DNA from 4 places in the Novosphingobium sp. TK71 genome. Region 2 is predicted to be linked to each of the others. Evidence: riboswitches for the same ligand, from Rfam matches in the RefSeq annotation. Region 2 holds a riboswitch; each other region holds the start of a gene.
What was found. Region 2 has a riboswitch for cobalamin ahead of ACXJ16_RS01090 (TonB-dependent receptor domain-containing protein). Riboswitches for the same ligand answer to the same signal wherever they lie in the genome.
Positions count from the first base shown of each region.

Region 1: it holds a riboswitch for cobalamin, as region 2 does, so the genes downstream of both, cobW (cobalamin biosynthesis protein CobW) here and ACXJ16_RS01090 (TonB-dependent receptor domain-containing protein) in region 2, are expected to answer to the same signal.
Region 3: it holds a riboswitch for cobalamin, as region 2 does, so the genes downstream of both, ACXJ16_RS22110 (DUF1852 domain-containing protein) here and ACXJ16_RS01090 (TonB-dependent receptor domain-containing protein) in region 2, are expected to answer to the same signal.
Region 4: it holds a riboswitch for cobalamin, as region 2 does, so the genes downstream of both, ACXJ16_RS06940 (TonB-dependent receptor plug domain-containing protein) here and ACXJ16_RS01090 (TonB-dependent receptor domain-containing protein) in region 2, are expected to answer to the same signal.

Region 1 covers NZ_JBSZKA010000001.1:789,837-792,031, forward strand. Annotated here, with positions in the region: gene cobW (cobalamin biosynthesis protein CobW) at 1-877, opposite strand, end outside; cobalamin riboswitch at 1,068-1,320, opposite strand; gene ACXJ16_RS19760 (histidine phosphatase family protein) at 1,356-1,949, opposite strand; gene ACXJ16_RS19765 (CbtB domain-containing protein) at 2,164-2,195, shown strand, end outside.
Region 2 covers NZ_CM143962.1:256,162-258,356, reverse strand. Annotated here, with positions in the region: gene ACXJ16_RS01090 (TonB-dependent receptor domain-containing protein) at 1-801, opposite strand, end outside; cobalamin riboswitch at 877-1,077, opposite strand; gene ACXJ16_RS01085 (cell wall hydrolase) at 1,295-2,195, shown strand, end outside.
Region 3 covers NZ_JBSZKA010000001.1:1,381,438-1,383,632, forward strand. Annotated here, with positions in the region: gene ACXJ16_RS22105 (methionine synthase) at 1-158, opposite strand, end outside; gene ACXJ16_RS22110 (DUF1852 domain-containing protein) at 188-1,174, opposite strand; cobalamin riboswitch at 1,579-1,802, opposite strand; gene acnD (Fe/S-dependent 2-methylisocitrate dehydratase AcnD) at 1,984-2,195, shown strand, end outside.
Region 4 covers NZ_CM143962.1:1,508,867-1,511,061, forward strand. Annotated here, with positions in the region: gene ACXJ16_RS06935 (S10 family peptidase) at 1-581, shown strand, start outside; cobalamin riboswitch at 735-979, shown strand; gene ACXJ16_RS06940 (TonB-dependent receptor plug domain-containing protein) at 1,163-2,195, shown strand, end outside.

The DNA.
Region 1 (2,195 bases), on a different replicon from region 2:
GCTTGCCGCCGACCGCGACCATGCCTTTCACGCGCAGAATGTCGTACTCTGCGATCAGGCCGTTCAAACGGGCGAGAAGAGCGTCGAGATCGGCCACATCGCCGCCGGAGACGACGAAGCTGTCGAAGTCGTCATGGTCGTGATCCTCGTCCAGCCCGTCGATGTGCGAGGGGCGGGAATCGAGATCGTCCTCGGCCGCGGCAGTGATACCCAGCAGCGCGGCGATGTCGACGGCGCCGTGATCGGCGCGCACGATCTTCACGCCGGGGCGCGTTTCGGCCAGCACCAGCGTTTCGACATGGGCAAGGGCATCGGCATCGACGAGGTCGGTCTTGTTGAGCACGACCATGTCGGCGCAGCCCAGCTGTTCCTCGAACAGTTCTTCCAGCGGGCTTTCGTGGTCCAGCATCGGATCCGCCGCGCGGGCCGCCGCCAGCGCGGCCTCATCGGTGGCGAAACGGCCCGCTGCAACGGCATCGGCGTCGATCAGGGCAACCACGCCGTCAACGGTGGCGCGGGTGCGGATGTCGGGCCACTGGAAGGCCTTCACCAGCGGCTTGGGCAGGGCAAGGCCGCTGGTCTCGATGATGATGTGATCGGGCTTGTTCTCGCGGTCCAGCAGCTTCTGCATGGTCGGCAGGAAATCGTCGGCGACGGTGCAGCAGATGCAGCCGTTGGCCAGTTCGACGATATCGTCTTCCGGGCAGGCTTCGTCGTTGCAGCCCTTCACCAGTTCGCCGTCCACGCCGACATCGCCGAATTCGTTGATGATGAGGGCAAGGCGGCGGCCCTTGGCGTTTTGCAGCAGGTGGCGGATCAGCGTGGTCTTGCCGGCGCCGAGGAAGCCGGTGATGACGGTGGTGGGAACTTTGCTCATGTATCGTCTCCCGCGCGCCAGCGACCTGAAGCGGCGGGGCTTTCCGCCGCGACCTGCGACGATTCCGGCGTGCCGCGTCGGACCGGCGCACGGGCGCCCGACGCGATATGCCGCTGCGGCCCCGGCCGCATGCATCACGTCGCTCAGACGGAAGAGTTACCGTGCCTTGGCCATCCCCTGGACCCGGGCAAGAGCGACATCGACGCAGGCAGGTTTCCTGGCTCGCGGGTCAGGGCGTGATGCACGGCCTTCCCAGGCCTCGCAGGATTTAGCGTCCGGCCCAGTGGCTGCGTCGGGAAGCGATTGTCCCGCCGCGAATGTGCATCGCGCTCACCGCTTACAGTTGCAGGGACAGCCCCGGAATCGAGCAAACTCTTTCGAGCAAAACTCTACCGGGTTCCCGTATTAAGCCCCTTGCGGGGCACCGGCGCGATCTTTGCCCGCGGCGTCCTGAAGGGCGAAACGGGCCCTGCGGCGATTAGCCGGGCAGGCCGCTGCCCGCAAGCCCCCCGGCAAGGCCAAGCGATTGCAGCCGCCACCTGCCGCTGAACGAAAACACGGTATGCGAAAGCGGCGCGATGTCTATCGCGAGCGTGGTGGAAAGCGGCAGGCAGAGCGCATGGGAAAGCGCCGCGCGCACGATCATCGGGTGCGTGATCCCGCAGGCCGGGCCGTCGTGACGGGCGATCTCGTCCATCCAGCGGCCGATCCGCTGCCGGGCGGTTTCCATCGATTCTCCCCCCGGAGCGCCGCCGAGCGGGTCTGCGATCCATGCCGAGAACGCGCCGGGCTCGTCCTCGTGCACTTGCGCAAAGGCGCGGCCGGACCAGCGGCCATGATCGATATCGGCCAGCGCGGGTTCCGTCCGCCCGGTAATCCCCATCGCCCCTGCGGTCTCGGCAGCGGCGAGGGCGGGGCTGGTGAAGGTGCTATCGCGGAAGCGATCGTTCAGCGCGGTGCGCGCCGCATCGCGCAGCCCGCCCTCGTCCAGCGATTCTTCAGGCCCTGCAAAGCCGCCGTGACGGGCCGGGGCCGTGGCGGCGATGCAGATCAGCAGGAGGGTCGTCGCCAAGGCCTGAATTCCATCGAGGTCGTTGACGCCGCCGGTAACCCGGTCCTAAGGGAAGGCGTCGAGGATTGAAGAAGCCGGTGGAATTCCGGCGCGGTCGCGCCACTGTAATCGAACGGGAACTTCCCCGTCGAGAGCCAGACCTTCCGCCTTGGCACAGATTTTCCGGGGACGCGCAATCCCGCCAAGGAGCATGAGCATGGCTGTTTCCGCCGCAATTTTCGATGACACCTTCATTCCGGTCGAAGG
Region 2 (2,195 bases):
GGCATCGGCGCCGGTGTTGTCGTAATCGTAGTTGGCCTTGGTCCAGTAGGTCCCGGCGTCGGCGGACAGGCCGCTCAGCAGTTCCACTTCGGCCCGGGCATTGGCGCTCTTGCTTTCGAAGCCGTCCTTCTCCTTGCCGCCGAGGCGCTCGTCGAAGGCGGAATAGCCGTCGCCCTTGAGCCAGTTGCCGCCCAGCGTCAGGCCGACCGGGCCCACCTTGCCCGCCGCCGAGGCGCCGAGCTGCTTCTGGTCGCGCCAGCCATATTCGGCCTGGCCGCGCGCGGTCCACTGCTCGGTCGGGCGCGCGGTGATGAGGTTGACGACGCCGCCGATGGCGCGGCTGCCCCAGAGCACGCCGGAAGAGCCGCGCACCACTTCGATACGGTCGAACTGGCCGACGGTCAGGCTGCCGAAGTCGAAGCCGCCGCCGACATCGCCCGGATCGTTAATGCGCACACCGTCGATCAGCACGAGGCTCTGCGCATTCTCGGCGCCCCGGATGAACACGCTGGCGGGCTGGCCGAAGCCGCCGGACTGGGTGAAGGTCACGCCCGGCAGGCGGGCCAGCACATCGGTGGCGGTGACCGCCTGGGTACGCTCGATATCCTCGCGGGTGACGACCGAGACCGACTGGCCGATCTCGCTCACCGGGGTCTCGGTGCGGGTCGCGGTGACGACGATGCCGTCCGCTGCGATGCTATCGTTTGCGGCTTCGTCCGCCAGCGCGGGAGTGGCGACGGACAGGGCCGTCCCCAGCAGAAACAGATACTTCACGGTAATTCCTCCAACCTTGAACGACATTGCCGTCCATGGCGGAGACGCGCGCCTTTCCTCATGCGCGCGTGCTCGCTGCATGCCGGGACACCCCGCCCGGCTGCGGAACGACCGTCAAGGGCAGGTCTCCTGGCTTCCGGATCGCCGCGCCGCCTCCGCCTTCCCGGTTTGACCCAGTGGCATCGCGTGGAGGGGGCGCTCCCCGGTCACAGTTGCGGGGGCAGCTTCGGGCTTTCGCCGAAATTCCCACCAGGTTCCAATCCTGGGGCCCGGCTCCGGGCCACCCATGACGTCGCTTGCGCCGATACTGTCCGGCGCGAGGATTGGCAAGCAGGGCCGGTAAAGGCCGCGCCAGGTATCGCCGCCGGGAAAACCGGAAGATTCTCTTAAGCCATTAAGGCTATCGGCAGGGCCTGTACCGCTTCGGGACGTGCCGATCTGCAGGGATGCCGCGCGCCGCAAAGCGGGTTAGGCGCAAGATGCGCCCGTCCCCCGAAAGGACGCGCCGAGAGGACTATTCGTGACCGCTGCCGCCCTTCCTGCCTGCCTCGAACCCTGGGAAGCGCGTCCCCGCGATTTCCGCGGGCACTTCGCGCGCGGCGGCCGGCGACATGTCGCACGCCGCGCGCGCCGGCGCTGGTCGCTGGGTTTCGCCGCACTGGCCGCCGTGGCACTGCCCGCCTTCGCCTCGCCGGGTTCCTGGCAGCAATTCTCCATCGCCGATGCGCGGTCCCCCGAACAGACGGTCCTGCCGATGCCCTTCGAGCAGGCCGGAGCCAGCTTCCCCGGTTCGGCCTTCTACTATCTCGATGCCGAAGAGCCTGTGCTCAGGATCGGCGAAGGCATTCATTCCGATGCCGATGACGGCGTGACCGGCCCCGGCCCGGTCGCCCGCGCGCTGCGCATCGACAATTCCGGGGTGGACCGCAGCCGCGCGCTCCAGTGCCTGACCGCCGCAATCTACTACGAAGCCGCCAGCGAGCCGGATGCCGGCCAGCGCGCGGTGGCGCAGGTCGTACTCAACCGGCTGGCCCATCCCGCCTATCCCAAGACCGTCTGCGGCGTGGTCTACCAGGGCTCCGAACGCTCGACCGGCTGCCAGTTCTCCTTCACCTGCGACGGGTCGCTGGCACGCGCGCCGCAGCGCTTCTTCTGGCAGCGTGCGCAGGAAGTCGCCCGCGCGGCGCTTTCGGGCTACGTCTACGCGCCGGTCGGCCTGGCCACCCATTACCACACCGTCCAGGTCAATCCCTACTGGGCGCCGAGCCTCCATTATCTCTCGACGATCGGCGCCCACCGCTTCTATGCCCTGAGCGGACCGGCGGGGAGCCCTTCGGCCTTCCGCTTCGCCTACTTCGGCGGGGAGCCGCTCGCCGCGCCGCATCGCCATGACGATTCCGCCGCCAGCGCGGTGGCCAACG
Region 3 (2,195 bases), on a different replicon from region 2:
TGCCGTTGATCGTCCACCGCCAGTCGCAAGGCATCCTGCTTGCCGGCGATCAGTTCCTCGCCCTCCAGCTTCCATGGCGACCAAAGCGTCTCGGGCTGCGCGAGCCAGGATGGCTTGGGCAAGCTACCGGCGGTCGATGTGGGTAACAGTCTCTTCATATCGGATAACCTTGTGATTTCTTGACTGATCAAAGGACGCAATTGGCCGACCATTGCTGGAGAATGGCTTGGTGTGGTTTGATGAATTGTTCTTCGGCGAACTTACCCTGCTCAATAGCAAGGCGGCTCCGCTCCTCCCGGTCATAGACAATCTGGGTGAGCGAATAGTCCTGATGCTTCAGGCTCGGCTGATAGACCTTACCCGCAGCAGAATTGGCGTTGTAAATCTCGGGCCGGTAGATCTTCTGGAACGTTTCCATTGTGCTGATGGTGCTGATAAGCTCAAGGTTGGTATAGTCGCCGAGCAAGTCGCCGACGAAGTAGAACGCCATCGGCGCGGCGCTATCTCGGGGCATGAAATAGCGAACCTTCAGGCCCATTTTGGCGAAGTACCGATCGGTCGAAGAGAACTCGTCTTGCTGGTATTCGGCGCCCAGGATGGGGTGCTCGTTCTCGGTGCGACGATAGGTCTTGCTGCTTGAGACGCTCAGGCAAATCACCGGCGGCTTTTTGAAGTGCCCCTTGTAGGCATCCGAACGCAGAAAGCTCTTGAAGATCTTGCCGTGCAAGTCGCCGAAGTCATCCGGAATGCCGAATGCCGATTTCCCCTTGTTGTGCTCTGGTAGCAGAACACTGAAATCGTAATCGCGCACGTATGAGGAGAAGTTATTCCCGACGACGCCCTCGCTGCGTTCGCCGGTTTTCTTATCGACAATGCTTGTTTTGAGGATTTCGATCATCGGGAATGCGTTACCGCTACCGGCGGCGTCGACCTTCATTTCAACGGAGATGATATCCAGGGCGACGGCATAACGATCGCCTTCTGGATTATCCCAATGCGCCAAGGCGTTGAAGCGATTGTCGATCATGGCCAGGGCTTTGCGCAGGTTTTCCTGACGGCTTTCCCCTCTGGCCAGATTGGCAAAGTTGGTGGTGACGCGCGTATTATCTGCAGGACGATAATCCTCGTCGAAGCAGATGCTCTTGATACTGAATAGGAAGTCTGGGTTGTTCATGGCTCTGTGTCCTGAATGGCGCGGCGGCCCGCTCGGATTGGGTCTGCAGTTTTCAGTTCGCGGCCAGTGCCAACGCGGCAAAGGACCGCATCTGGCGCCCGCTGCAGGCGCGCAAAATCTCCTTCGGGCCGGCGTGGTGGCCGGTCCGTCATGGTCATTCGCAATGGAAAATCTGATTGGCGCGCGCGCCGCGTCAGGCGGGGATCAGCCCCGCAGACACGGCGCGCCAACGCATTCGTCGGTGCGGGACGGAGCAGAACAGAATTGGAAACATCGACCGATCACCTGCATTTGCCGGGCGAAAGGTCCGAATGAAGAGCGCGCAGGAGGTGCACAGACCCGCATGGCGCCTATGCCACGAAGCCCGCTTCAAGCGCGATCCACCGGAGGAACCCCCGTCCGAGGAAAGTTATGGCGCCGAAGGCAGGTCTCCTGGCTCACGGGTCATCGCTTCAGTCCCGGCCTTCCCGGCTCTATTGCGAAGAGCCAGTGACACGAATTGGGACTTCCGCTCGCCGCTTACAGTTGCGGGGGCAGCGCCGGATTCCGTCCTTTCGAACACCACCGGCTTCCCGTCTTAGCCCCGCCGTCATGCCTGAAGCGGGGAACCTCGACATCGTTGGTTAGAGCACCAGAAGCGGCGAATGTCAAGACTGATATAAAGATATCTTTATATGATTTTCCGAATTTGAGCTCACGTCGCCGGAACCGCAAGGTTCGCAAAATTTGCAGATTTGCAGCGCCCAGTCCGCAAAACTTCGCCTTTTCAGCCATTTTCGCGGGCCGCGAACCATGCGGATAAGGGCGGCATGAACACCGTCTTCCGCAAACCCCTGCCCGGTACAAAGCTCGATTACTTCGACACCCGAGCCGCGATCGACGCCATTCACCCCGGCGCGTACGACACGCTGCCTTATGTCTCGCGCGTGCTTGCCGAACAGCTTGTAAGGCGCTGCGACACGGCACTGCTGAACGATGCGCTGATCCAGATCGTCGGACGCAAGCGGGATCTCGACTTCCC
Region 4 (2,195 bases), 1.3 Mb from region 2:
CGGTGGACTATGTGAAGCAGGCGAACCTGCGCGTCGATCTCGGCCGTTTCCGCAAGGAACTGCTGCGCGGCGGGCGCGAGACGGTGGGTCGCTTCGACGGCCGCTACAAGGGTCTCGATGCCGATGCGGCCGGTGAAAGCCCCGAGTACGACCCTTCGGACACCGCGATCAGCGGCCTCTATGTCGGCAGCTTCCTTGACCAGCTGACCACCACGCTCGGCTACAAGACCGATCTCGACTACCGCCTGAGCGCGCGCGAGGGCGGCCCGGTGGACTGGGACTGGACGCATGAGCCGCCCGCCGGACGCAAACAGAACGTCGCCGACGTGACCGCAGACCTCAGCACCGCGATGCGCATCAACCCGCACCTGCGCGTGCTTTCGCTCAACGGCTACTACGACATGGCAACGCCGTTCTTCTCGACCGAGCGCGACCTCAAGCACATGATGCTGGCGCCGGCGCTGCGCCAGAACCTGCAGTTCAAGTACTATCCGGCAGGCCACATGGTCTATCTGAACCCCGAGGCGCTGCACCAGATGCGCCTCGACATGGAGCGCTACTACGCCGAGGGCGCGCGCTGACATCCTCTTGCGGGGCGGCGACGATCCGCCGCCCCGCTCTCCCCCCGATTTCCCTCCATCCCGAACGCCGCGGCGGTGACTGGCGCATGGAGGATTGCCCCCGCCCGCATCGCCCGCTACCAGCGCTTCCGCCCGGATTCGTCTGACGAGCCGGGCGAATGATCGCGTCGGTGCCTCGAAAGAGGCTTAATAGGGAACGCGGTGAGAGGGCTTTGCCGCCTTCGAATCCGAGGCTGTCCCTGCAACTGTAAGCGGCGAGCGCGATGTACATCACGCGGCGGGCAAGGCGCCCATGCCGCAGCCACTGGGCCGGACGCTAAATCCTGCGAGGCCTGGGAAGGCCGTGCATCAAGCGATGACCCGTGAGCCAGGAGACCTGCCGGCGTCCGGTCGCTCTTGCTTTGGTCCAGGGGATGGCCGGGGCACGGTGATTTCTCCGTCTGAGCGACGAACGAGCGGCAGGGGCCGCACGGTGCGCTGAACGGTCGCCTTTCCATGGGCGCCCGGCCGGTCGGTGCGCCGGCCGTTCGCAAACGGCAGTCCCCTGCTTCGGATCGCTGGCGCCCGGCAGGGGAATGAAGATGAATTTCGCAAAGGTTTCGCACGCGGCGCTTGCCGCGGCGCTGGCGCTCGCCTGGAGCACGCCGGTTTTCGCCGGGGAACGCGCCGACGGCGACGGCGAGGACGGCGCCATCGTCGTCACCGGCCAGAGCCTTGAGGAAACGCTGCCGCAGGAACTTTCCCGCTACGGCAACGACATGGCCGTCGTGGAGGGCAGGCAGATTCGCGACAGCGGCGCAGTGGACGTGGTGAAAGCGCTCGATTCGGTGCCCGGCCTCTACATTCGCGGCCGCAACGGGCCGTTCACTTACGTCGATGTCTCGCTGCAGGGTTCGCGCACGCAGGACGTGCTCTGGACGATGGACGGCATCCGGCTGAACAACCGGCTCTACGGCAGTACCTCGCCCAACGACACCCTGCCCGCCAGCATGATCGAGCGGATCGAGGTGCTGCGCGGCGGCGAGAGCCTGTTCTACGGCACCCAGGCCTCGGCCGGGATCATCAACGTGGTGACGCGCGGCTTCACGGACGACTTCAACGGGCAGGTCAACGCCTCGGTCGATTCGTGGGGCGGCACCAGCTTCGACGGCTACCTGCGCGGCGCGGCGGGCGGGCATCGGTTCGTGGCCTATGCCTCGCGCAACCGCTCCGAGGGATACATGCCCTACAGCGCCTACCAGCCCAGCCTTACCGATCGCCGGCTCGGCTACGACTTGTGGTCCGCAGGCCTCAAGTACCAGTACGACCTCGCCCCCGATCTCGCGCTCAATCTCCAGTACCAACACACCGAGGCGAAGCTCGACAACCTTTCGCCCACCCGCATCCGCGAGAGCCGGAACGACCGCAACGAGGAGATCGCCAGCGCCCGGCTGGACTATACCGGCAGCGACACCGTGCAGTTCTTCCTCAAGGGCTATTTCCACGACTGGAAGACCGCCTACATCCAGATCCGCAACTCGCTTCCCGATCACGATCCGCAAGTGATCTACCCGGCAGGCACGTTCTGGGGCTACCGCGACTGGGGCGGTAGCGCGGTGGTCAAGCTGCATCCGC